Labrenzia sp. VG12: one gene and its partner. The protein of the gene in region 2 interacts with the protein of the main gene of each other region in a pairwise test. Links are inferred from orthologs where the notes say so. Each region holds a gene or a part of one and is shown on either strand. Other genes may lie near its edges.

The links.
Region 1: the proteins of gyrB (region 2) and gyrA interact in binary tests that used the Escherichia coli proteins (3 or more experiments, as listed by UniProt). The link is inferred for Labrenzia sp. VG12 from one-to-one orthologs.

Annotation. Positions count from the first base shown.
Region 1 is NZ_CP022529.1:1,244,386-1,255,033, reverse strand. What follows is about bases 195-3,565. They hold gyrA (DNA gyrase subunit A), read right to left. Parts: upstream 3,203-3,565; coding sequence 395-3,202; downstream 195-394. Other genes in these bases: CHH27_RS05660 (MarC family protein), read left to right, coding at 3,430-3,565; CHH27_RS05670 (phosphopantetheine adenylyltransferase), read left to right, coding at 195-302. In the rest of the region: more of CHH27_RS05670, read left to right, coding at 1-194; more of CHH27_RS05660, read left to right, coding at 3,566-4,065; CHH27_RS05655 (hypothetical protein), read right to left, coding at 4,072-4,449; CHH27_RS05650 (helix-turn-helix domain-containing protein), read right to left, coding at 4,529-4,927; CHH27_RS05645 (zinc-binding alcohol dehydrogenase family protein), read left to right, coding at 5,032-6,045; CHH27_RS05640 (TraR/DksA family transcriptional regulator), read left to right, coding at 6,148-6,483; CHH27_RS05635 (hypothetical protein), read right to left, coding at 6,467-7,039; CHH27_RS05630 (methyltransferase domain-containing protein), read right to left, coding at 7,072-7,797; guaA (glutamine-hydrolyzing GMP synthase), read right to left, coding at 7,886-9,457; CHH27_RS05620 (lipopolysaccharide assembly protein LapB), read left to right, coding at 9,723-10,648. UniProt on the Escherichia coli protein: A type II topoisomerase that negatively supercoils closed circular double-stranded (ds) DNA in an ATP-dependent manner to maintain chromosomes in an underwound state.
Region 2 is NZ_CP022529.1:4,616,238-4,629,218, forward strand. What follows is about bases 4,749-7,851. They hold gyrB (DNA topoisomerase (ATP-hydrolyzing) subunit B), read right to left. Parts: upstream 7,476-7,851; coding sequence 5,022-7,475; downstream 4,749-5,021. Other genes in these bases: recF (DNA replication/repair protein RecF), read right to left, coding at 7,608-7,851. Also shown: CHH27_RS21375 (pitrilysin family protein), read right to left, coding at 1-462; CHH27_RS21380 (flavodoxin domain-containing protein), read left to right, coding at 1,062-1,586; CHH27_RS21385 (GGDEF domain-containing protein), read right to left, coding at 1,651-2,376; CHH27_RS21390 (TetR/AcrR family transcriptional regulator), read right to left, coding at 3,117-3,689; CHH27_RS21395 (DMT family transporter), read left to right, coding at 3,801-4,697; more of recF, read right to left, coding at 7,852-8,756; dnaN (DNA polymerase III subunit beta), read right to left, coding at 8,794-9,912; chromosomal replication initiator protein DnaA, read right to left, coding at 10,081-11,562; CHH27_RS21420 (rhodanese-like domain-containing protein), read right to left, coding at 11,717-12,157; CHH27_RS27775 (hypothetical protein), read left to right, coding at 12,421-12,651; rpsT (30S ribosomal protein S20), read right to left, coding at 12,803-12,981. UniProt on the Escherichia coli protein: DNA gyrase negatively supercoils closed circular double-stranded DNA in an ATP-dependent manner to maintain chromosomes in an underwound state.

The DNA of each region.
Region 1 (10,648 bases), 3.4 Mb from region 2 along the record:
TCATGCTGGCACTTCTGACCATGATCGCCGCCGGCGTCATGACGATGCATCCGAGCAATGCGTCCCAGGCAGAAGATCTGACAAGCCTGGCAACGCAGGGCCTGACGACAACAAAGGGCGACCGCGTCGCCACCTCCACATCCGATACCTGCAAGTCGCAGGCCTGGGGCGCCTGGTCAGCAGACTGCGCAGCGGCCCTGACGGGTGCCAGCAAGGTGCGCAAGGTTTCGTTTGTCACCGTTGAAAAATCCGCCCCGACCGTCAACGAGACCATTCTGGCGCGCTACCCGGCAACAAACTGAACGATTCAAATACCTCCCTCCCCGTAACGGCAAACAGCGGCTCAGGTTCCACCCTGGCCGCTGTTGTCGTTTTGGAGCCAGATCCTGAAGGATCAGCTTTCCGGCGTGTCGTCGCCGCCTTCGGCAGCTGGTGTATCGCCAGCATCACCGTCGGTTGCGGCTTCTCCGTCTTCGGCACCCTCGCCGTTTTCTTCGAGGTCGTCGTCCTCATCCACTTCGGAGATGCCTTCCACGGCAACGACTTTTTCTTCAGCCGCTGTCTTGAAGACGATGACGCCCTGCGTCGCGCGCCCGGCGATGCGGATACCGTCGACCGGGCACCGGATCAGCTGACCACCATCGGTCACCAGCATGATCTGGTGGCTATCCTCGACAGGGAACGAGGCAACCAGACCGCCATTGCGGTCATTCACCGCCATGGCCGTAATGCCCTTGCCGCCGCGGCCGGTGACCCGGTACTCAAAGGATGAGGTCCGTTTGCCGTATCCGTTCTCGGAGATCGTCAGGATGACCTGTTCCGCAGCGCTCATCTGAGCATACCGCTCCTGCGGCAGGTCACCTGCAACCACGCCATCTTCGTCCGCTCCACTGCCGTTTTCATCGGCTTCGCCACGCATTGCGCGGGAAAGCTTCAGATAGGCGGCCCGTTCTTCCGCATCGACATCGATGTGATGCAGGATCTGCATGGAGATGACCCGGTCATTGTCCGCCAGGCGAATGCCACGAACGCCGACCGAATTTCGGCCCGCGAAGACCCGGACATCCGTTGCCGGGAACCGGATACACTGACCGAAATTGGTGGTCAGCATGACGTCGTCATGTTCGGAGCAGGTGTCGACACCGACAATGCCGTCGCCGTCCTCCAGCTTCATGGCGATCTTGCCGTTGCGGTTGATGTTGACAAAATCGGACAGTTTGTTCCGGCGGACCGTGCCGCGCACGGTTGCGAACATCACGTCCAGATCCGCCCAGCTGTCCTCATCCTCAGGAAGTGGCAGGATCGAGGTGATCTGCTCGCCCTGCTCAAGTGGCAGCAGGTTGATCAGGGCCTTGCCGCGCGAGGTCGGACCGCCGAGCGGCAGACGCCAGACCTTCATCTTGTAGCAGATGCCGCGCGAGGAGAAGAACAGCACCGGCGTGTGCGTGTTGGCCACGAACAGCCGGGTGACGAAATCCTCTTCCTTGGTCGCCATGCCGGAGCGGCCCTTGCCGCCGCGGCGTTGCGCCCGGTAGGTCGCCAGCGGAACACGCTTGATGTAGCCGCCATGGGAAACGGTCACCACCATGTCCTCGCGCTGGATCAGGTCTTCCTCGTCGAAATCCGGACCACCCTCGATGATTTCCGTCCGCCGCGGCGTCGCAAACTCTTCCTTGATCTCCAGCATCTCGTTCTTGACGATTTCCTGGATGCGCGCCCGAGAGCGCAGGATGTCGAGATAGTCGGAAATCTCGGCGCCAATCTTGTTGAGCTCTTCCTCGATCTCGTCCCGGCCCATGGCGGTCAGGCGTTGCAGGCGCAGGTCGAGAATGGCGCGGGCCTGTTCCTCGGACAGCTTGTAGGTGCCGTCTTCCTGGACCATGTGGCGCGGGTCGTCGATCAGCCGGATAAGCGCTTCGACGTCCTGGGCCGGCCAGTTGCGCTCCATCAGCTGGGCGCGGGCCGTTGCCGGGTCCGGGGCGCTGCGGATCAGCTTGATGACCTCGTCGATATTGGCAACCGCGATGCCCAGACCAACCAGGATATGGGCCCGGTCACGGGCCTTCTTCAGAAGGAAACGTGTGCGCCGCTGGATCACTTCCTCGCGGAAGGCCACGAAGGCGCGCAGCATGTCGGAGAGGTTCATCTGCTCCGGCTTGCCGCCGTTCAGCGCAACCATGTTGGCGCCAAAGGATGTCTGAAGCTGGCTGAAACGATAGAGCTGGTTCAGAATGACGTCCGGAACCGCGTCGCGCTTCAGTTCGATCACCACCCGCATGCCGGACCGGTCACTCTCGTCGCGAATGTCGGAGATGCCCTCGATGCGCTTGTCGCGCACCAGTTCGGCAATCTTCTCGATCATGGTCGACTTGTTGACCTGATACGGGATCTCGCTCACGATCAGCGCGTTACGATCCTTGCGGACTTCCTCGACATCCACCCTGGCCCGCATGACGACGGAACCACGGCCGCTTTCGTAGGCGCTGCGGATGCCGGCGCGGCCAAGGATCATGCCGCCGGTCGGGAAATCCGGGCCCGGAACGATCTGCATCAAGTCTTCCAGCGTCATTGCCGGATTTTCCATGATGGCAATGGCAGCGTCGATCACTTCGCCAAGATTGTGTGGCGGAATGTTCGTGGCCATGCCGACGGCAATGCCGCCTGCGCCATTCACCAGAAGGTTCGGGAATTTCGCCGGCAGGACGACCGGTTCGGATTCGGAGTTGTCGTAGTTCTCCTGGAAGTCGACCGTGTCCTTGTCGATATCGTCGAGCAGCTTGTGCGCGACTTTCTCCAGGCGGCACTCCGTATAACGCATGGCCGCGGCCGGGTCGCCGTCGATCGAGCCGAAATTACCCTGCCCGTCGATCAGCGGCAGACGCAGGGAGAAATCCTGCGCCATGCGCACGAGAGCGTCATAGATCGCGCTGTCGCCGTGGGGGTGGTACTTACCCATGACGTCACCGACCACACGGGCCGACTTGCGATAGGGCTTGTTCCACTCATAACCGTTCTCGTGCATCGAATAGAGGATGCGCCGGTGTACCGGTTTCAGTCCGTCTCGTACGTCGGGCAGCGCACGGGACACGATCACGCTCATGGCGTAATCGAGATAGCTGCGCTTCATTTCATCGACGATGGAGACCGGTTTGATATCAGACGGGAGGCCGTCTGAAGGGGTGCTGTTGTCCTGGTCAGCCAAGGAAGACACTCATTTCATTGTTATTGCTGTGTCTTTTATATCCGATTCAAGGCTGCGGTCCAAATTCCGGGCGCTTTTCCACCTAAGTAATAAGTCTTTAAAATCAATACTCTATAAGAAGTATTCACAGGGCCGGAAAATCATTTTTGCGCGGCCGGTCGCCGTGGCATGCAAAGCCCTATAGTAAGCCCATCAAGACGCCTGAAAAACCGCCCCGGGAACCTGAAATGCTCGACTATTACATCAACGCATTCGCGACGCTTTTCGTGACCATCGATCCGGTCGGATTGGCACCGATGTTCCTGGCCGTCACCGCCGGAATGAGCAAGTCGGACAGGCGAAAAGTTGCCATTCGGGCCACCATCACGGCAGCTGGCATCCTTCTCGTGTTCTACGCTTCCGGGCAGACGGTTTTGAATGTTCTCGGCATTTCCGTCAGTGCCTTCCGGGTTGCCGGGGGCATCTTGCTGTTCATGATCGCGCTGGAAATGATCTTCGGCAAGCGTCAGGAGCGCAAAACGGAGACAGCAGAAAAGGCGGTGGAATCGGAAGCCCATCATGGCACGGTAAATGAGCTTGCCATCTTTCCCTTGGCCATCCCGCTGATTTCCGGTCCGGCAGCGATCTCCGCGATCATTCTTCTATCCGGTGAAGCGCCCGACACCCTTACCTATGCCGGTTTGGGTGCGGTCATTGCGATCATTCTCCTGAGCTGCATGGGCGCGTTTCTCCTGGCCGACAAGATCGAGAGGCTTTTGGGCGATACGGCCCAGCTCGTGATCACGCGGCTCCTCGGTGTGTTGCTGGCTGCTCTTTCCGTCCAGTTCGTCGCCGATGGTGTGCTTGCCTTTGTCCGGGGGTAAGGCAGCCTAGCGGTCAAGCTTCAGGCGAAACTCCTGTGGCGACACACCGTGAACGTTGTCGCGTGCCCTGATAATAACTTCGGTCACGTCATCTGGAACCTGCACACCTGACAGGGAACGGGTGAAGGGTTGTTCGTTCTCGTGCGGATGCAGCAGCACTCTTTCGCCGAGCAACGCGCCGTCCAGTGTGTAGACCTGCCAGAGATCGGCATAATGGTCCCAGCCGGTATCGCCGTGCTTGAGCGTCACGGAGAAAGTCCAGCTGTCGCCTGACGACCGCGCCTTCGCATCGACAATTTCAACGTCCCCCGCAAGGGCCTGTGTAGCGGCACCAAGGCTGGTAACAAGAAGACATCCGGCAACAAATATTCGAGCAATGCGCATCTGATCGTCCGTGATTGGGGTGTTTGCGGCAGGCAGGCATCCTGACCGTTATCGAGCCCTTGTAAAAATCACGAGTGCGTCAGCCAGCCTGTTGCAGATGAGCGTCCCGCTTGAAGCCCTTGGGCCAGAGCGACCTGTTCGCGTTGCCCCATCCGGCCAGGGCCTTGATCACCGGTTCCAGGGACGCTCCCAATTCGGTCAAGCTGTATTCCACCTTGGGCGGTACCACGGGATAAACTGTTCTGGTCAGAAGGCCGTCCGCCTCCATGCTGCGCAGCTGGGCCGTCAGAACCCGCTGCGTGATGTTCGGCAGGGCCTTTTGAAACTCGTTGAACCGAAGCACCTCCCTGTCGAGCAGCAGGAACAGGATGACGCCTTTCCATTTGCCATCGATCAGGCTGAGCGCGGCCTCGACAGCACAGCCCGGATGGCAATCGTAAGTATCCTTCTCAGACTTGGCTTTCTTCAAGGTATCCATCTTGTGCCTTAGGTTCTCTTGTGTCGGTAACTGCCCAAATTGTGCATTCTTGCGCTTCCATGTTTTATGGTCATTTTGAGGGGCACGCAAATCAGGAGACACACATGCGTGCCATTGGATATTATCAAAGCCTCCCCTCAAACGATCCGAATGCCCTTCAGGATCTCGATCTGCCGAAACCATCACCGTCCGGTTCGGACCTTCTGGTCGAGGTGAAAGCCGTTGCGGTGAACCCGGTCGACACGAAGGTTCGGCAACGCCGTGCATCGGAAAACGACACCCCGGTTGTGCTCGGCTATGACGCCGCGGGAACCGTTGTCGCAACGGGCCCGGACGTCACCGACTTCAAGGTGGGCGATGACGTTTACTACGCCGGAGATCTGACAAGGCCGGGCACAAACGCCGAATTTCACCTCGTCGACGAGCGCATTGTCGGGCGCAAGCCGGGAAGCCTCAGCTTCGCCGAGGCAGCCGCCTTGCCGCTGACGGCCATCACCGCCTTTGAGGCGCTGTTCGACCGGTTGAAAGTGAACGACCCGGTCCCGGGCAAAACCCGCAGCCTTTTGATCATCGGCGGGTCCGGCGGCGTCGGTTCGATCGCCATTCAGCTTGCGCGCCAGTTGACGGACCTGACTGTCGTCGCGACCGCATCCCGTCCGGAGAGCCAGGCCTGGTGCCGGGAGCTCGGAGCACATCATGTGCTCGATCATTCAAAGCCAATGGCAGATCAGCTTGAAGCGCTGAACATCGATGCACCGGGCTTTGTGTTTTCAACGACCCATACAGGTCAGCATCTGGACGACATTGCCGCGATGATCGCACCCCAGGGACGGTTTGCCCTGATCGACGATCCGGAGGATCTGAGCATCATGCCCTTCAAGCCGAAGGCCGTCTCAGTGCACTGGGAGTTCATGTTCACCCGTTCCATGTTTCAGACAGCCGACATGAAGGCGCAACAAACCCTGCTCAACAAGGTTTCGGAGCTTGTGGATGCGGGCAAGGTGCGCACCACCCTTTCAAGGACGATTGAACCCATCAATGCAGAAAACTTGCTGGACGCGCACCGCCAGATCGAAAGCAATGCCACGATCGGCAAGATCGTGCTCACCGGTTTCTAGGCGGACTTCCCGCGTTTACCGAGATACGCCTGGAACGCGGGAAACACACCGTGACTTGCGGCACAGATCCGGCGGGGGCATGCTTCCCGCCGGAGGATGGGTATGGAAGATAGGAAAAACAGCCTCATTCGGGAGCACCTTCTGGCTTTGAAGCAGGAACTGGAAGCTTTCAGCGAGATGTCCGGTGAGGCGCGTGCCACAGTGGAGCTGGACCAGCAATCCGTCGGCCGTCTTTCACGCATGGATGCGTTGCAGGGACAGGCCATGGCACAGGCATCGGAACGTCAACGCCGGGCGCAGATACAACGGATCGATGCGGCTCTTGGTCGGCTGGCGGCAGGCGACTACGGGTATTGTGTCGAATGCGGCGAAGAGATTGCCTCAAAACGACTGGACGTTGACCCGGCGGCTGCGTTCTGCATCAACTGCGCCCAATAGTCCGCGGCGCCACATGACGCCGCAAATCCCGCAGAAAACGTGAAACCTTTGAGACGGTCACATCTATCGGATAGTCTGCGAGCGATAGTTCCGTCCAGTCCGTGTCGGGTGCCAGTTCCAGTCTCAGGCCTTCCAGCCGAGCGCTTTCTTCCTTGTCGAGCGGCAGTTTTTCAGCGGTGTCCAGCAACAGCAATTGTTCGTGGACGCGGCGCAGGACCGAGAGCGCAGCCCCCATGCGATTGGCTAGTGCCGGCTCGTCACGCCAGCTGCGCCCCTTGAAAACAGTTTGCGAGACCACCTGGCCGGCGCCAAAGCAGTCATAGGTGATGCAGCCTTTGAAGCCGAGGGCCTCGCGGTCGTCAAAAACACGACACTTGTTGCAATCGTCGAGGTTCGGACAGACTTCTCCCGCCCCCTTGTCGATGGCAAATGATTCAGACTTGTCGAACGGAAACACGACGCAGCAAAGCGCAGCGCAGGCGTAACAGTCGGGTCTCAGGTCGGGCAGTTGGGCCACCGGGTCTGTGCTTTCCTCGTGTTGCCGCAGCAAAGACATGCTCCGCCAGCCTGCGGGCGATCAACAGATCCCTAGCCCCTGATTGCCATGAAGGACTTGGTCAGGAAGGTGATCTTTTCCTTGCGGATCGACGCATCGTCGAAAAGTGCCACGAACATGGCGTGATTGAGCAATCGGGCGCTCTCCACCGTTTCCACGGCCTCGTCGGTTGAAGACGCCTTGGGCCAGTGCCCAAGTGAAAAATGACGGACAAGCCAGACCCTTGTGGCTTTGGGCAGCCAATGAAAGATCGGCGTCATGCAATGCGGTTCCACCGGAAACCAGAAATTGGGGGTCTGAACGAAATAGCCGCCGGGAAAGTCCTTGATGTTCGCCGCGTACCGTTTCATCTGCGCCCAGTCGCCGACATGCTCGATGACCGAATTGGAATGGATCAGATCAAAGTCATCTGCATTGAGCTCGCTCCAGATATCCTTCGTGGCATCGCCGGTCATGAAGGAAAAGCGCCCCTGCGCTTCGAAGGCCTGGGAGCCGGGCAGGTTCAGGAGCGTGATCTGAACCTTGTTGGCTTCCAGAAAGGCCTCGTCCACGATCCGCCAGTACTGGACGGTGCCCCCGATATCCAGGATGCGGACAAACCCTTTTTCCTGAAACGTCTTGGTGATCAAGTCGCAGAAAAGCTGAATTCTTCTCTTTCTGGCAGCCTTGCCAAAGCTGAAACCGTCTGTTTCATAGCCGGAAAGAAGCCGTGTCAGCGCACCCATATCGACAACCCTGTTGATTATGGAGGGGCCCAAAACGCCGCCCCCCTCTTGTCGGACCTGGCCCTTATACGGCCAATCCGTTAATCAATCGCCGCCAACCGGACCCTTTTGACAATTCGGCTTATTCCCACTCGATCGTGCCCGGAGGTTTGGATGTGATGTCGTAAGTGACCCGGTTGATTCCCTGCACCTCGTTGATGATGCGGGTGGCTGTCTCCCCGAGGAACTCATGGCTGAACGGGAAATAGTCCGCCGTCATGCCATCAACCGAGGTCACGGCGCGAAGCGCACAGGCATAGTCGTATGTCCGGCCGTCGCCCATGACACCAACCGTCCGCACCGGCAGGATCGCGACGAAGGCCTGCCAGATATCGTCATAAAGACCGTGTTTGCGGATCTGGTCGATATAGACCGCATCAGCCTTGCGCAAGATCTCAAGCTTGTCCCGGGTGATCTCACCCGGACAGCGAATGGCCAGGCCCGGACCCGGGAAAGGATGACGGCCGATGAAGCTGTCCGGCAGGCCGAGCTCACGGCCAAGCGCCCTCACCTCGTCCTTGAAGAGTTCACGCAGCGGCTCGACCAGCTTCAGGCCCATTTTTTCAGGAAGACCGCCAACATTGTGATGCGACTTGATGGTAACCGACGGCCCGCCGGAGAAGCTGACGCTCTCAATCACATCAGGATAAAGCGTGCCCTGGGCCAGGAACTCGGCACCGTCGATTTCATTGGCGTGTTTCTGGAAGACGTCGATGAAAAGCTTGCCGATGATCTTCCGCTTGGTCTCCGGATCAGACTCTCCGTCCAGCTCACCCAGGAAGAGCTCCGATTCATCGGCATGGATCAACGGGATATTGTAGTGGTCCCGGAACATGGAGACGACTTCCTCGGCCTCGTTGAGACGAAGAAGACCATGATCGACAAACACACAGGTGAGCTGATCGCCAATCGCCTCGTGGATCAGAACCGCAGCGACGGAGCTGTCAACGCCGCCGGACAGCCCGCAGATGACCTTCTTGTCCCCGACCTGTTCGCGGATCTTGGCAATGGCGTCATCCTTGTAGGCGCCCATCGTCCAGTCACCGGTAAAGCCGGCAAGCCGCACGAAATTCTCATAAAGTGTCTTGCCATTCGGCGTGTGGTGCACTTCGGGGTGGAACTGCACCGCGTAGAAGTTCCGCGTCGTGTCTGCCGTGATCGCGTAAGGCGCATTCGGTGAGGTACCAAATACCTCAAAGCCCGGTGCAAGACGGCTGACATGGTCGCCGTGGCTCATCCAGACCTGTTCGCGGCCGTCGCTGAACCAGCCTTTCAGGATCGCGAGATTCGTTTCGGCAGGCGTCACGAAGGCTCTGCCGAATTCTGCAGTGCCACCGCCACCGGAAATCTTGCCGCCGTCCACCTGGCCACCCAGCTGCTGCATCATGACCTGCTGGCCATAGCAGATCCCCAGGATCGGGACCCCCATCGTGTAGACGCTTTCTGGCGGACGCGGAGACCCGTCTCGCGTTACAGAATCCGGGCCGCCGGAAAAGATCACGGCCTTGGGATCGAACTCGCTCAAAAACGCGTCAGTCACGTTCTGATAGGGATGAATTTCGCAATAGACATTGAGCTCACGCAGACGCCGCGCAATCAGCTGCGTCACCTGGGAACCGAAGTCGATAATGAGAAGGCGTTGATGCTGGGTCATGGCCAGCTTCTAACCGGTCTTTTCGCCAATTTGAACCCGAATTTCGCGCTCTTTCCGCTCCCGCACAAGAATTTCTCTTCCAGCGCGCCTGGTCTTCATTCTGCGCTGCGAGTTTGGCCGGCAAATAAATCGGCGGACAAGCTGTGCACCGTTCATTTTCCCTTTTGACCGCCGTCCTGTGCCTCCTTAGGCTGGGGATGCACGCCTGCTTCGTCTGACATGTCGACAGGACGAACCATCCGTGCCCTGAGGAAATCCGCACCAGATGACAGCAGCTGCCCGTAAAGCGTTTGACGAAGCCGTAGCCCTGGAAACCGCCGGTCAGGTCGACAAGGCACTGGTGTCCTATCTGAAGGCGCAGGAGTTGTCTCCGGACGACACGGAAATCGCCTACAGAACCGCCTCTGCACTGCTTCAGAACGGTTATCTGGACGAAGCCCTGTCGCAATTGCGCAGGATCGTCTTTGCCGAACCGGACAATCTCAACGCACGTGCCAGCCTCGGCAATTGCCACTTGCTGATGAACGATTATGCCAACGCCGAGCAGTGTTTCGCGGAGGTGCTTGCAAATGCGCCCGAAAGCCGAAATGCGCTTTACGGTCTGGCGAGTGTCCTTTTGAAGGAAGATCGGTCATTGGAAGCTGTTGGCCCTGCCCGGCAGTTGCTTGACCTGCTCCCCGACAGCGCGGCAGCGCTGTCTCTGTTCGCCGAAACACAATCCAGAACCGATCAGATGGCGGCGGCGATTGCAGCCTATCGCAAGGCGTTGAAGCTGGACCCCGATTACGGCCCCGCACTGACCGGATTGTGTCAGACACTGTTGCTGCGCAAGCGGTTCGACGAGGTGATCGAACTGGCGCTCCGTGCCTGCGAAAATGCACCTGCCGATCCGGTGCCTCTTGAACTGCTATCGGACGCGCTCCAGGGAAAAGGCCATCTGGATGACGCGGTGGAAGCCGCCGAAGCAGCCTTGAAGCTCAACCCGCGCTCCGCCACCAGCCATGTGCGTCTCAGCACGCTTTCCAGAAAACGAGCCGATCACACGGCGGCGCTCCGTCACGCCCTGGCGGCGCACGACCTGGACATGGGGGCCAGGGAACCTTTGAACGCGCTGGGGGCAGCGCTTGCCGCATTGAAATATCCCGGTCAGGCAAGATCGGTGCTGACGTGTCTGGTTGCTGGCTCCGGGCT
Region 2 (12,981 bases):
GGCCTGTTCGAGGCTCAGCCTGGGCAGGTCTGCAATGGTGTTGTTCGCACGGCCGCGCAGGGTGCCATAAAGATTTTGCAGCGCAATGCGTCGCATCCAGCGGTGCGGCGATTGCCTTTCGCGAAGCAGGGTTTCGCGCTGAAGAATGTCGATTTCACTTTCCGCAAAACCTTCCGGCAGACTTGGCGTGTCCAGAACGGCACGTGACAGTCTTAGCAGCATCTCGAGTTCGGAAGGCGCGCCGGAATTCGTGTAAGTCGTCGACACATTGTAGGTCGTGGCGTGGATATCACGCACTCTCGGATTTCTGAATATGGTTGCGTCTGACGAGAACGCGGCAAGGTGCTCTGTCAGATGCGCCGTTCCGGATGGATCCGGGTCATCGAAGGATCCGGAAAGAACGATCAGCTGCACATCGACGCGCTCGAACGCGTCCGTCGGCACAACATAGGCAGCGTGCAATCCGCCTTTTTCCGGGAGCGGTGTTACATCCTGAGCCTGAACGGCTCCCGCCAAGATCAGAAAGAAAAATGATAAAACAAATCCGAATATGTGCATTCCAAGCCTTTGAATATGTCTTTTGAACCAGAAATAAAAGTTGCTCAGAGACTCTTTGTGGAAGGCCCCTGATTTTAGAAACGCATACAGGATATAGGAATTGTTTCAAACAGCTCAATGAAAACGGGTCGCCCCGTGTTCAACTGCGGTCGAAGACATGTGGGCTGCCTATTTTCTCTGTGCCCATGACAAACAGACCTCGCTGAAAATGCTGACGCGACCGGGGGCCGCTTGTGGTGCTCCGGACGCCCGGTCTTCTCAGCTCGCCACCTGTCCAGACAACGCCTGCGGCCCGGGGCGGAACATCCATCCTGGCGGCGCAAGGTGACATTGCTGCCAGGGACTTATGGGGCCTCGGGCCGGGCTCCATGTGACCAAATAATAGGCAGGAAAATCGGTCGTTTTCCGAATTCCGACAAGTGTAACACGTGGAAATGCGGACGAATGACAGCAAAGTCCTGTGCTAGCGTGACCTCATCGAGTGAAAGCAGGTGGGGCCACGTATGAATGTTCTGATTGCCTATGCGACCACTGAAGGACAGACGCAAAAGATCGCCAAATTCATCGAGGTAATCCTGTCGGAAGCCGGTCACCAGGTCCAGTTACACAATGTCAGCGACCCATCCGGCAGGCTCACCGTCAGCGACTATGACAAGGTGATTGTCGCCGGGTCCGTGCATTCGGGAAAACACCAGCCCGACCTTCAGCTGTTTGTCTTTGCAAACCGGAACCGGCTGAGCGACATGCCCGGCCTGCTGGTGTCGGTCAGTCTCGCAGCAGCCTTTCCGGACACCGCAGAGGAAGCCGGGGGCTATGTTGGAACGTTTCTGGAGGCCGCACAGTGGCAACCGACGCAAACAGCCCTGGTTGCCGGTGCGGTGAAGCCGGGTATCTATGACTGGTTTCAGCAGTCAGCCCTGCTCGAGGGCGATCTGGCGGCCCATCTTGACGAGGACCTCAGCGGCACGAAGGAATTCACCGACTGGGAGGATCTGAAGCAGAAGGTGACGGCATTTGCCGGTGCCTGACGGCGAACGAGACAAACCGGCAGTCTCGCCGATGCCAGTTACTTTCAGGCACTGCGGACACAGGTCATGAGGCTGGCTCGGACGGCTGTGTTTCGCTGACCTCGACGCGGTTGCGGCCCTTGCTTTTGGCGCGGTAAAGCGCCTTGTCTGCCCGGTTCAGCGCAGCATCAATCGGTTCGTTGTCGTGACGATAGCCGACGCCGATTGAAATGGTGCAGCTGATCGTATCGGGGCCGGCATCAAGCGCGGTCTTTTCGATCGCGCAGCGTATGGTCTCCGCAACATCACGCCCTTTTGTGACGGGCAGGTTCGGAAAGAACATGGCGAATTCCTCGCCGCCGAGCCTTGCGATTTCGCCAAAGGGTCTGGCTGTCTCCGACATGACGTCCGTCACCAGCCTGATGACGGAATCGCCAACCTGGTGACCGTAGGTGTCGTTGATCGATTTGAAACTGTCGATATCCAGCATCAACACGGTTCCGCCGACATTCTGTTGGCGGGCTTCGAACAGGTCGAAGAACGCGGTCCGGTTCAGGAGTCCGGTCATGCTGTCATGAAGCAGCAGATGTTCGAGCCGGAGGTTGGATCGGTGCAGGGCCAGTATCATGTTGCCGGCCCAGAGCGACGCAAAGGGAGCGATCATCAGGGGCACGAGTGTCGCGGGCCACACGCTGACCCAGTTGAGGCCGGCCGGCGACACAAAATGCGTGGCCACCAGCGACACCAACACGGATGCAGCGGAGACGAGCACGACCTGCGCCCATTTTTCCTTTTCGCTCCTGACCCGCATTTTCCGGACTTCTGCTCGAAAGTGTTGTGGCCATCATTGGCGCGCCACGGCGATGGAGCCATGGTCTGCGTCAGTTGGACTGTCCCGCCGCAACATTTAAAAATCGCTAACCGCGCAATGGATGGCGATCTGGGCAGCGCAAACTCATGGGCTTTAGATCCGATCCGGAAACCGACAGGACCCGGCTGGTTGTTCGGTGGGCGACGTCCGCGCGGGGGAGGTGGCACAGACCGCCGCACTGGCGGCGTCTGCCTGGAAGGGTAAGACCGGCAGGAGAAGTCAGGCTTCCAGGGTCCGACAAGACCCGCAACCTGCCACCACGTCAGGCAGGCTGCTGGTGCCTGTCCGAGCCGTAGTCCTTCGTGAAGGTGTATGGGTGCGAGGCGCAATATGTGTTTCCACACTCCTGTAGGTGAGCGTGTAATGTTTCGTTTTAGCTGTAGTAAAATTAGTTGGTTGGAGAGTGTTTTATTCGAAGTTGTTTTCGAGAGCCTGGCGCAAATAAAATCGCGTACGCACCGTTAAAGGCTAATCCAGGAGATTAATACTTGGCTCTCCGAGCCTCAAGCACAGAAAATTGGAAAATGGGTGCTTACAATGGGAGTAAATGTGTAATGCAATGAATTCATAATATGAGCGGGAAGCGGACGTTTGCTGCGGGTTGAACGAATATCCGTACTGCGGACTCAACGGATTTTCAAAGTCAGAGCCCAAACATCGGGCCTCGCTTCATCTAAGTTCTATCGCGACAACGGTCGCGCCAAATGGATGAGTTGATCAATTGTCTCAGATAAATGGTTTGGGTTACCAGTGGCGCGCGAGACCATCATGGCTCCTTCCATGCTGGACACAAACGTCTTCGCGAATGCAATTGGGTCAAGGTCGGGTCTAATCTCGCCGTTTTGCTGTCCTGTTTGGAGAACCGCACTTAGCCATTCATGATGCCCCAGAAAGAACTTTTCGACTTCGGCATTGATCGACGGTGGGAGCGTTGCGGCATCCGATGCGAGGACACCGCCCAGACAGACGCTTCCCTTGTCTTTGAGCATGGCAACAAACAGGTTGCCGTAGGCTGCGAGGAGCCCAGGCGCGTCTGGTGCCGACAAATCCGCCAAAGCCGTTAAGCACCACTCTCGGTAATCCTTTGCAGCGGCCTCGGCTAAATCTCCCTTGGTTGGATAGTGGTAATGAATACTCGCGCTCTTAATGCCTACTTCGGCGGCAATGTCGCGGAAGCTAAACCCGTTATAGCCCCGCTCCATCATAACTCTGCGGGCAACGAGCAGTATCTCAGATGCTTTTTCGTTTCCCATCAGTCCGTCAGCCCAAGACTTCCATCAAGTATTTGATAGGGGCTTGATTGGGGGCGGGTCAAGCGGATAGGAAATTGTCTATCAAGTACTTGATAGGCAATGTGAGTGCCGATGAAACAATCAACTACCGAAACGTTCGCGATGGTGTCAGTCGCAGCAGCAGGTGTTGCATGGGGCATTTTCTGGATCCCATTGAGAGCGCTGGATGACGCAGGAGTCGTCGGAGCCTGGGCCGTTGTCTTTTTCTACGTGCTGCCCGCGCTTCTGCTATTGCCCATCATTTTCCTTCGCCACCGTCAAATCGTGGTCGGTGGCTGGCCTTTGCAAGTCGCCGGGATGCTCGCGGGTGTCGCACTCGTTTGCTACGCGGGAGCTCTCATCTTCACCGAGGTCGTCCGAGCAACGCTGTTTTTCTATCTGACACCAATCTGGAGCACAGTGTTGGCGCGAATTGTGCTGAGGGAGCCCATTACAATGCCCCGTTGGGCAACCATTGGCTTGGGTTTGCTGGGGCTCTTGATCATCGTGAGAGCCGACAAAGGGATCAGCGGTGGTCTTAGCGCTGGCGACTGGATGGGGATTGCCGGGGGGCTCATCTGGGCCGCCGCCGCGGTGGTCATGAAATCAGACAAAGACGGAAACGGAATCGATTTCACGCTGTCCTATTTTGCCTGGGGGAGTGTCGCGGCGCTCCTTTTGCTCATCGTCCCATTGGATGGCACTGGGGAAATACCGGATTGGGAAACGATGCGAAGCGTTTTACTTTGGATGGTCCCGGTGACACTCCTTTTGGTTATTCCCCCTGCATTCGCGATAATGTGGGGTGCAACGGTTCTTAGCCCCGGTCTGATCGCAATCCTTTTCATGACAGAAATCAGTGCTGCCGCGATAACGGCTGCAATCTGGGCGGGCGAACCATTTGGGTTTAGGGAATTGGCAGGGGTCATCTTGATTTCTGCTGCCGGAATCTTTGAACCGGTTCTAAACTGGTACCGCGGTAGAACCTGAAAGAACGGACATCCAGGCAAACCCCATCATTTGGGAGGTGAGGGCTCGGAGCCGACGTTCACCGCACACGCTCACAGCGTCGGCTTCGGGCCGAAATAGGTCCTTGATCAACGAATGGTCGGCAATGCAGGGCATGATTTTCCGGATCGACTCGTAATCCGAAAACACATTTCAGGGTGAGGGGAAACTCATGTCACAACAACTCAGGCAGTGTATTAGTTTCCGCCTAAGTTGTTGTAATTTATGAAGACAGGTTTATGTCATCCCGCCTCTTCGCGAAATTGTATGCGCCCGGCGCAACTTTATGGGCTTCCCTACGCTCCGTCAGATATCCAGGTTCGCCACGGCGAGCGCGTTGTCCTGGATGAACTCGCGCCGCGGGTCGACTTCATCGCCCATCAGCTTGGTGAAGATGTCGTCGGCGTCGTCCGCCTCTTTCACCTTGACCTGCAGCAGGGAGCGGACATTCGGATCGAGTGTCGTTTCCCAGAGCTGTTCCGGGTTCATCTCGCCGAGACCTTTGTAGCGCTGCAGCGAAATGCCTTTTTGCCCCAGGGCGTAGACATTGGCCAGCAATGCACGCGGACCGCGAATTTCGGTCGGAACGTCCTTGCGGCGCAGCAGGGCCGCCTTGCCATAGACTTCATTCAGATGGGCCGCATGGGCGGCCAACCGGCGGGCATCCGTGGATCCGAGCAGAGCCGGATCGATCGTGGCGGCTTCTTCAACGCCGCGAACGGTGCGCTTGAACACCAGACTACCGTCTTCCAGGGCCTCGCCGGTCCAGCCGCGTTCGAATTCGTCCGCCAGAATGTCCATGCGCCGGGCGATATAGGCCGCGGCCTCTTCAGCCTTGGCACGATCTTCCAGGATGTCGGTGTTGAGCGCGCCGGCAATGGCCGCCTGTTCGACCACATCGCGGTTGTAGCGCGAATGCAGGCCGTCGAAAATGTCAGAGATGGTCCTGGCCGTTTCCACCACCGTGAGCAGGTCCTGGCCGGAGCGAACCTCACCATTCGCCAGCTCAAGCGTGGTGTCCCCGAGGCCCTGGCCGATCAGATAGTCTTCCAGCGCCAGCTGGTCCTTCAGGTATTGTTCTGACTGACCGCGCTTGACCTTGTAGAGCGGCGGCTGCGCGATATAGACATAGCCGTTTTCGATCAGTTCCGGCATCTGCCGGAAGAAGAAGGTCAGAAGCAGGGTCCGAATGTGGGCACCGTCCACGTCAGCATCGGTCATGATGATGATCTTGTGGTAGCGCAGCTTCTCGATGTTGAATTCTTCCTTGCCGATCCCGGTGCCGAGCGCGGTGATCAGGGTGCCGATCTCGTTGGAAGACAGCATCTTGTCGAACCGGGCCCGTTCCACGTTCAGGATCTTGCCGCGCAGCGGCAGCACGGCCTGGTTCTCCCGGTGCCGGCCCTGCTTGGCCGAGCCGCCTGCGGAATCACCCTCCACCAGGAAGAGTTCGGCCTTGGAGGCATCGCGTTCCTGGCAATCGGCGAGTTTTCCGGGCAGCGAGGCGATATCCAGCGCACCTTTGCGCCGGGTCAGTTCACGCGCCTTGCGGGCAGCTTCGCGGGCAGAAGCTGCTTCCACCACCTTGGAGACGATGGCCTTGGCCGGCGCCGGGTTCTCTTCCAGCCACTCGCTCAGGGTCTGGGAAATCAGGTTCTCGACGACCGGGCGCACCTCGGAGGAGACCAGCTTGTCCTTGGTCTGGGAGGAGAATTTCGGATCCGGCACCTTGACCGACAGAACGCAGGTCAGGCCTTCGCGGCAATCGTCGCCGGAGAGCGAGACCTTTTCCTTTTTCATCAGGCCCGTGGCTTCGGCATAGCCGGTCACCTGACGGGTCAGGGCTGCCCGGAAGCCGGCCAGGTGCGTGCCGCCGTCCCGCTGGGGAATGTTGTTGGTGAAACACAGCACATGCTCGTGATAGCTGTCGTTCCACCACATGGCCGCCTCGACCGTGATGCCGTCTTTCTCCGCGCTCATCGTGACCGGGTCCTCGATCAACGGATGCTTGGCCCGGTCCAGATAGCGCACGAAAGCTTCAAGGCCGCCTTCGTAGTAGAGTTCCTCGACAACATCTTCCACGCCGCGCTTGTCGGTCAGGATGATGCGTACGCCGGAATTGAGGAAGGCGAGTTCCCGCAGGCGGTGTTCCAGCGTGTTGAAATCGAACTCGGTCTTGCTGAAGGTTTCCGGGGACGGCAGGAAGGTGACTTCGGTGCCCTTCTGGCCGTTGGCCGGACCGACCACTTCCAGCGGGCCCTGGGAATCCCCATGCGCGAAGGTCATGTGGTGTTCCTGGTCGTTCCGCCAGATGCGCAGCTCCAGCTTGGTCGACAGGGCATTCACGACCGAGACACCGACGCCGTGCAGGCCACCGGACACCTTGTAGGAATTCTGGTCGAACTTTCCGCCCGCATGCAGCTGGGTCATGATGACCTCGGCGGCGGAAACGCCTTCTTCCGGGTGCAGGTCGGTCGGGATGCCGCGGCCGTTGTCGGAGACGGTCACGGAGCCATCCGGGTTCAGCGTCACGGTGACATGGTCGGCGTGGCCGGCCAGGGCTTCGTCGATGGCGTTGTCCACGACTTCGTAGACCATGTGGTGCAGGCCGGAACCGTCATCGGTGTCGCCGATATACATTCCGGGCCGTTTACGGACCGCGTCGAGGCCTTTCAGGACCTTGATGCTGTCAGCGCCATATTCGGCACCGCCTTCGTTTTCGGGGGTCTCAATCGGCTCGGATGTGGACATGTCGCTCATGCGAATCAATCACCAGTCATTCTATCTTTTCTAACCCCGTTATACGGGGTTCCGGCGGGGGTTCAACCACGCCGGAGCCGCTGACAAGCCAGCGAAGGGATAATGGTGGAAAACCATAAGATTTCGGCGGATTTAAGGGCCTGTCGGTCCCTTTAGAAGATGGCCATGATGGTCCCGGATTTCAAACACCTGGGCATCCTCGGGCAGGGCGCTGAAAAGACCCTCGTCCGTCCCGGTCATGAAAACTTGCCCGCCTAAGGAATTCAGCTTGGCGAACAGGGCGGCCCGGCGGTCCGGATCCAGGTGCGCAGCGACTTCGTCGAGCAAGAGGACCGGCGTCATTCCGGAGACCTTGGACGTCAGTTCGGCATGCGCCAGAACCAGACCGATCAGAAGCGCCTTCTGCTCTCCGGTGGAGGATTGAGCCGCCGGCATCGACTTGGCCGCATGGGTCACTTTCAGGTCGCTCAGGTGCGGACCGTTCAGGGTCCGGCCGGCGGCGCGGTCGCGCGGACGGCCTTCCTTCAGGAGCAGCCGGTAATGGTCTTCCCGGTCCGATGCACTGAGGCCGAGGGTCTCGGCTTCAAAGGCGCCTTCGAGCGCGATGCCTGCGTGGGGAAAGGGCAAGCCCTGCGCGGCCTGTTCGGCAATCATGCCGGAGAGCAGGCCGACCGTGTCGCCACGTGCGATGGAGACCGCGGTGCCGAGTTCTGCCACCTGCAATTCCAGTGCGGACAGGAAGGCGTCGCTGCCGCCCTGGTCGAGCAGCCGGTTGCGTTGGCGCAGCGCGTTTTCAAAATCGCTGACCCGGCGCCCGTGTGCCGGATCGATGGCCAGCGTCAGCCGGTCGAGAAACCGGCGCCGCTCGGAGGCCGCACCGGTGAAAAGGCCGTCCATGGACGGGACCAGCCAGAGCACCCGCATATAGTCGAGCAGGCTTTCCGAACCACGCACGTCTTCACCGTCAATCCGCACCTTGCGCCCGGTGCCGCCGGTGGCCAGCCCGGTTCCGATCCTGGTTTCCAGGCCGTCCAGCAGAACGGTGGCAGCCACGCTCCAGCTGCCGTCACCCTCCTTGCGGGCAATGTCGGCAAGTGTCGCCCGGCGCAGACCGCGCCCGGCTGTCAGGAACGAGATGGCTTCCAGGATATTGGTCTTGCCGGCGCCGTTGGCGCCGACAAAGGCGACCAGTTTGGCGGCGAGACCCAGCGAAAGGGTCTCGTAATTGCGGAAACCGGTCAGGGACAGACGGGTCAGCCGCGCCGTCCTGAATTCTGTCATGACCGTGTTTCCGCCTTCAGAATGTCACCGGTCCGGGTCAGACCCGCATCGGCATCAGAACGAACAGGCAGTCATCGACGGTGTTGTCCTGGATCAGGGTTGGCGAGCCGCTGTCGGCCAGCCGGAACAGGGCCGTGTCGCTTGACAGCTGATTGGCAATATCGAGCAGGTACCGCGAGTTGAAGCCGATTTCCAGGTCTTCCGCGTCATACTCGACGGCCAGTTCTTCCGTCGCGCTGCCCGAATCCGGGTTGTTCACGGTGAGCACCATGCGGCTATCGCTCAGCGAGATCTTCACGGCCCGGCCGCGCTCGGAGGAAATTGTCGAGACGCGGTCGACGGCTTCCTTGAACTCGTCCCGGTCGACGCGCATTTCCTTGTCGTTGCCCTGCGGGATCACCCGGCCGTAATCCGGGAAGGTGCCGTCGATCAGTTTGGATGTCAGGATGACGGAACCGGTGGTCAACCGGATCTTGGTGTCGGACAGTTCGATCTGAACGTTGGCTTCCGGGTCTTCCAGCAGTTTCTGGATCTCACCTACCGTCTTGCGCGGCACGATGATGCCCGGCATGCCGGCAGATCCCGACGGGGCAGGCACTTCAGCCTGGGCCAGACGGTGGCCGTCGGTGGCAACGGCACGGAACTGCTGGCCATTGGCCGCGTCGACCGTGTGCAGGTAGATCCCGTTCAGGTAATAGCGGGTTTCCTCAGTCGAGATCGCAAACTGGGTGGTGTCGATCAGCTTGCGGATATCGGCGGCCGTCAGAGCAAAGCCATGACTGAAATCGCCGGCCGTCAGGTCCGGGAAATCCGCTTCCGGCAACATCTGCAGCGTGAATTTCGAACGGCCGGCCCGGATTTCCAGCGTGGCGTTGTCGCCGGTGGTCTCCAGAACCACCTGCGAGCCTTCGGGCAGCTTGCGCACGATGTCGTAGAACATGTGCGCCGGCACCGTGGTGGCGCCCGGCATTTCGATCATGGCGGGCACGGTTTCGACGATTTCGAGGTCGAGGTCGGTTGCCTTCAGATTGATGGCGCCGCCGTCAGCCCGCAGCAGGACATTGGACAGGATGGGAATGGTGTTTCGGCGCTCGACCACCCGGTGAACATGGGTCAAGGACTTGAGGAGGTCGGTCCGCTCGAGGGTCGCTTTCATTCACTCGTTCCGTACTCATGAAAAGCCGGACGGACGGTCCGGCGTAACTGGATTTGCTGGCTCCGGTGAGGAGCGGGGGGAAGACACTGCCCTTAACTTGGTGCAAAAGCAAGGGGGCGTTCCGCCGGAACGCCCCCAATTTAAGTTGAATATCGGGGAATTTAACCCTCAGGCGTCGAGCATGCGTTTCAGCAGTTCGAGCTCCTGCGCCAGAGAATAGTCTGCGCGGGCCATTTCCTCGATTTTCCGCACCGCGTGCAACACTGTCGTGTGATCCCTGTTGCCGAAGCGGCGGCCGATTTCCGGCAGCGAGCGCGGGGTCATCACCTTGGCGAGATACATGGCAATCTGACGTGGACGCACGATGGTGCGGGTGCGCCGGGCCGACAGCAGATCGGCCTTGGTGACGTTGTAGTGTTTCGACACCACCCGCTGGATGTCCTCGATCTTGACCCGGCGCGGTTCGCTGGAGCGAACCAGGTCGCGCAGTGTCATTTCCGCCATTTCCTGCGTGATCGGCTGATTGGTCAGCTGATTGTGTGCGATCAGGCGGTTGAGGGCGCCTTCCAGGTCGCGGCCCGAGGAGGCCACGTGACGGGCAACATAGTCGAGAACGCTGTCGGGCACGTCGAATTGCGGATAGGCCTTGCGGGCCGCTTCCACGCGGGACACCAGGATATTGCGCCGAAGCACGAAATCCGGTTCCTGGATGCCGACCACGAGACCGCCGGACAGGCGCGACCGGACCCGGTCGTCCAGGGTGTCCAGTTCGGATGGAGCCCTGTCGGCCGCAACGATCACCTGGCGCGCGCCGTCGATCAGCGCATTCAGCGTATGGCAGAATTCCTGCTGGACCTGTTTGCCGTGCAGAAACTGCATGTCGTCGATCAGCAGCAGGTCGATGGTCCGGAGGTTTTCCTTGAACGCAAGCGCGGACTGGGACTTCAGCGCCGTCACGAACTTGTACATGAAGTGCTCGGCCGTCAGGTAGAGCACCTTGCGGCCGCTCGCACGGGCTTTCGAGGCCACGGCCTGCATCAGATGGGTTTTGCCGAGACCCACGGACGCATGCAGGTAAAGCGGGTTGAACGTCACCGCGCCGCCGGCTGCGACCTGACGGGCAGCGGCCAGGGCCAGGTTGTTGGATTCCCCTTCAACAAACGTCTCGAACGTATATTTCGGGTCGAGCGCCGCACCCTGCAGCACATCCCGGGTGCTGTCGGAGCCGGCATCGCCGCGGCCGAGCGCGACAGCGGCAGTCGCCGCCTGGGCACGGGTCACATGAGCCGCATCGGCCAGCGTTTCGCGCTGGACTTCGTCAGCAGCTGCCTTCGCGCCGTCCGGGCCGGCCAGGCTCGGTTTTGCCACCGGTGCCTGACGCGGACGGATCGCACCGCGAACGGTCAGTTCGATGCGGTGTACATTGTCGCATTCGCGCTGCCACAGACCCATCAGCTGGTCATTGTAATTGTTCTGGATCCACTGCTTCAAAAACCGGGTCGGAACGGAAAGACGCACTGTGCCGTCCTGATGCTCTTCCAGATCAACGCGTGCGAACCAGCTGGTAAAAACATCGTCGCCCAGCTCCGCGCGGAGCTGTTTCTTGACCCGTTTCCATTGTTCGGAGCCGCCTGCCTCCTGAACCTGCATGTCATCTGCCTCCTGTACATATGAAGAACAGTCCGCCACAGCCGTTCTTCGACGCCTTGCTGCTTTTGCAGCTTTATAATGTCCCTTTTGGGACGGTTATTGGGTTGGCAAAGGGAGTGGTCCCATTGCCTGCCCCGCTTTTAGTGCGGGGAAACTAACTTTGAATCCAGGGCAGTCCGGCGGCCTTCCAACCGGACCGGGTTCCACGGTGGCCCGCCTCGTCAAGGGGGCCTTCGAAACCGTCTGAGATATTAAAGCACTTTTCGAAGCCGGCCTGTGTCAGGGCGATCGCTGCCGCCTGGCTCCGCGCTCCGGAGCGGCACAGAAAATAGATCGGCGCGCTCTGGTCAAGTCCTTTTTTGACCAACAGGTCCGAAACGGACTTTGCAAATTCCGGGTTCGGGCCGGAAGACGGAAAGCTCTGCCATTCCACCAGCACCGGTTCCTTGTCGAGCGGACGCAGGTCCGGAAGTCCGACAAAGGCCCATTCCGCCTGGGTCCGCACGTCGACAAGAACAGAGTGTTCCTGCCCGGAAAGCTTTTCGAAAGCCTCCTGCACGGTCACATTGCCAGCGTATCCACCGTCGATTTGCACAGCCGCCCCCTACAATAGCGAAGTGCTATTGTTGAATAATAGTTATCAAGTTTTCGGGAAGAAAAATTCAGTCCAGCGGGATGCTAGACACCGTCGGAAATGAATACGTTAATGTATTCATCCCACGGTCTATACGCCATGTGCTTAGCTATTTTTCGATTAAACTTATTCATTTTGATCCAAGCACCGTTTTTAGGTTGTTCGCTGGTCTTTCGTGCCAGCCGTATTGTTAATATACAGACCGCGACCGGCGGGGCAACCGCGTGTTTTGGCGATTGCCGGGAAGTGGCGGTTTTGGTGCCCATGTTGAGGCGTTTTGCCTTCTGACCGGCGAGAGAGCAAATGCTTTTTACGGCAATGACTTTTTGCCCTCGGCGGCTTTGTCACATTTAAAAAACCACCTTTTCAAAAAAAATTTCGGAACAGATACCTTGACTCGTATCGAATCCGGTTTGATCGGCTTTGCTTCGGCCTACATGTTTGTAAGAGGCTGAAAAACAAGCGTTTTTTATGACAGCATAATACTCGGTAGAAATCGCAATATTGCCCGTTTAGGTTGCCGGATTTGATCATCCACAAAATTGCGTGGCTAAAAAAAACCCGGCACGCTGGCCGGGTCTTTTTAACGCTCATGTGACGGTTGGGTTACGCGCCAAGTGCCTTGATACGGGCATTGAGACGGGAAACCTTCCGGGACGCCGTGTTTGCATGCATCACGCCCTTGGAGGCAGCGCGCATGATTTCCGGCTGTGCAGCCTTGAAGGCTTCATTGGCAACAGCCTGGTCGCCGGAGGCAATCGCCTCTTCAACCTTGCGCAGGTAGG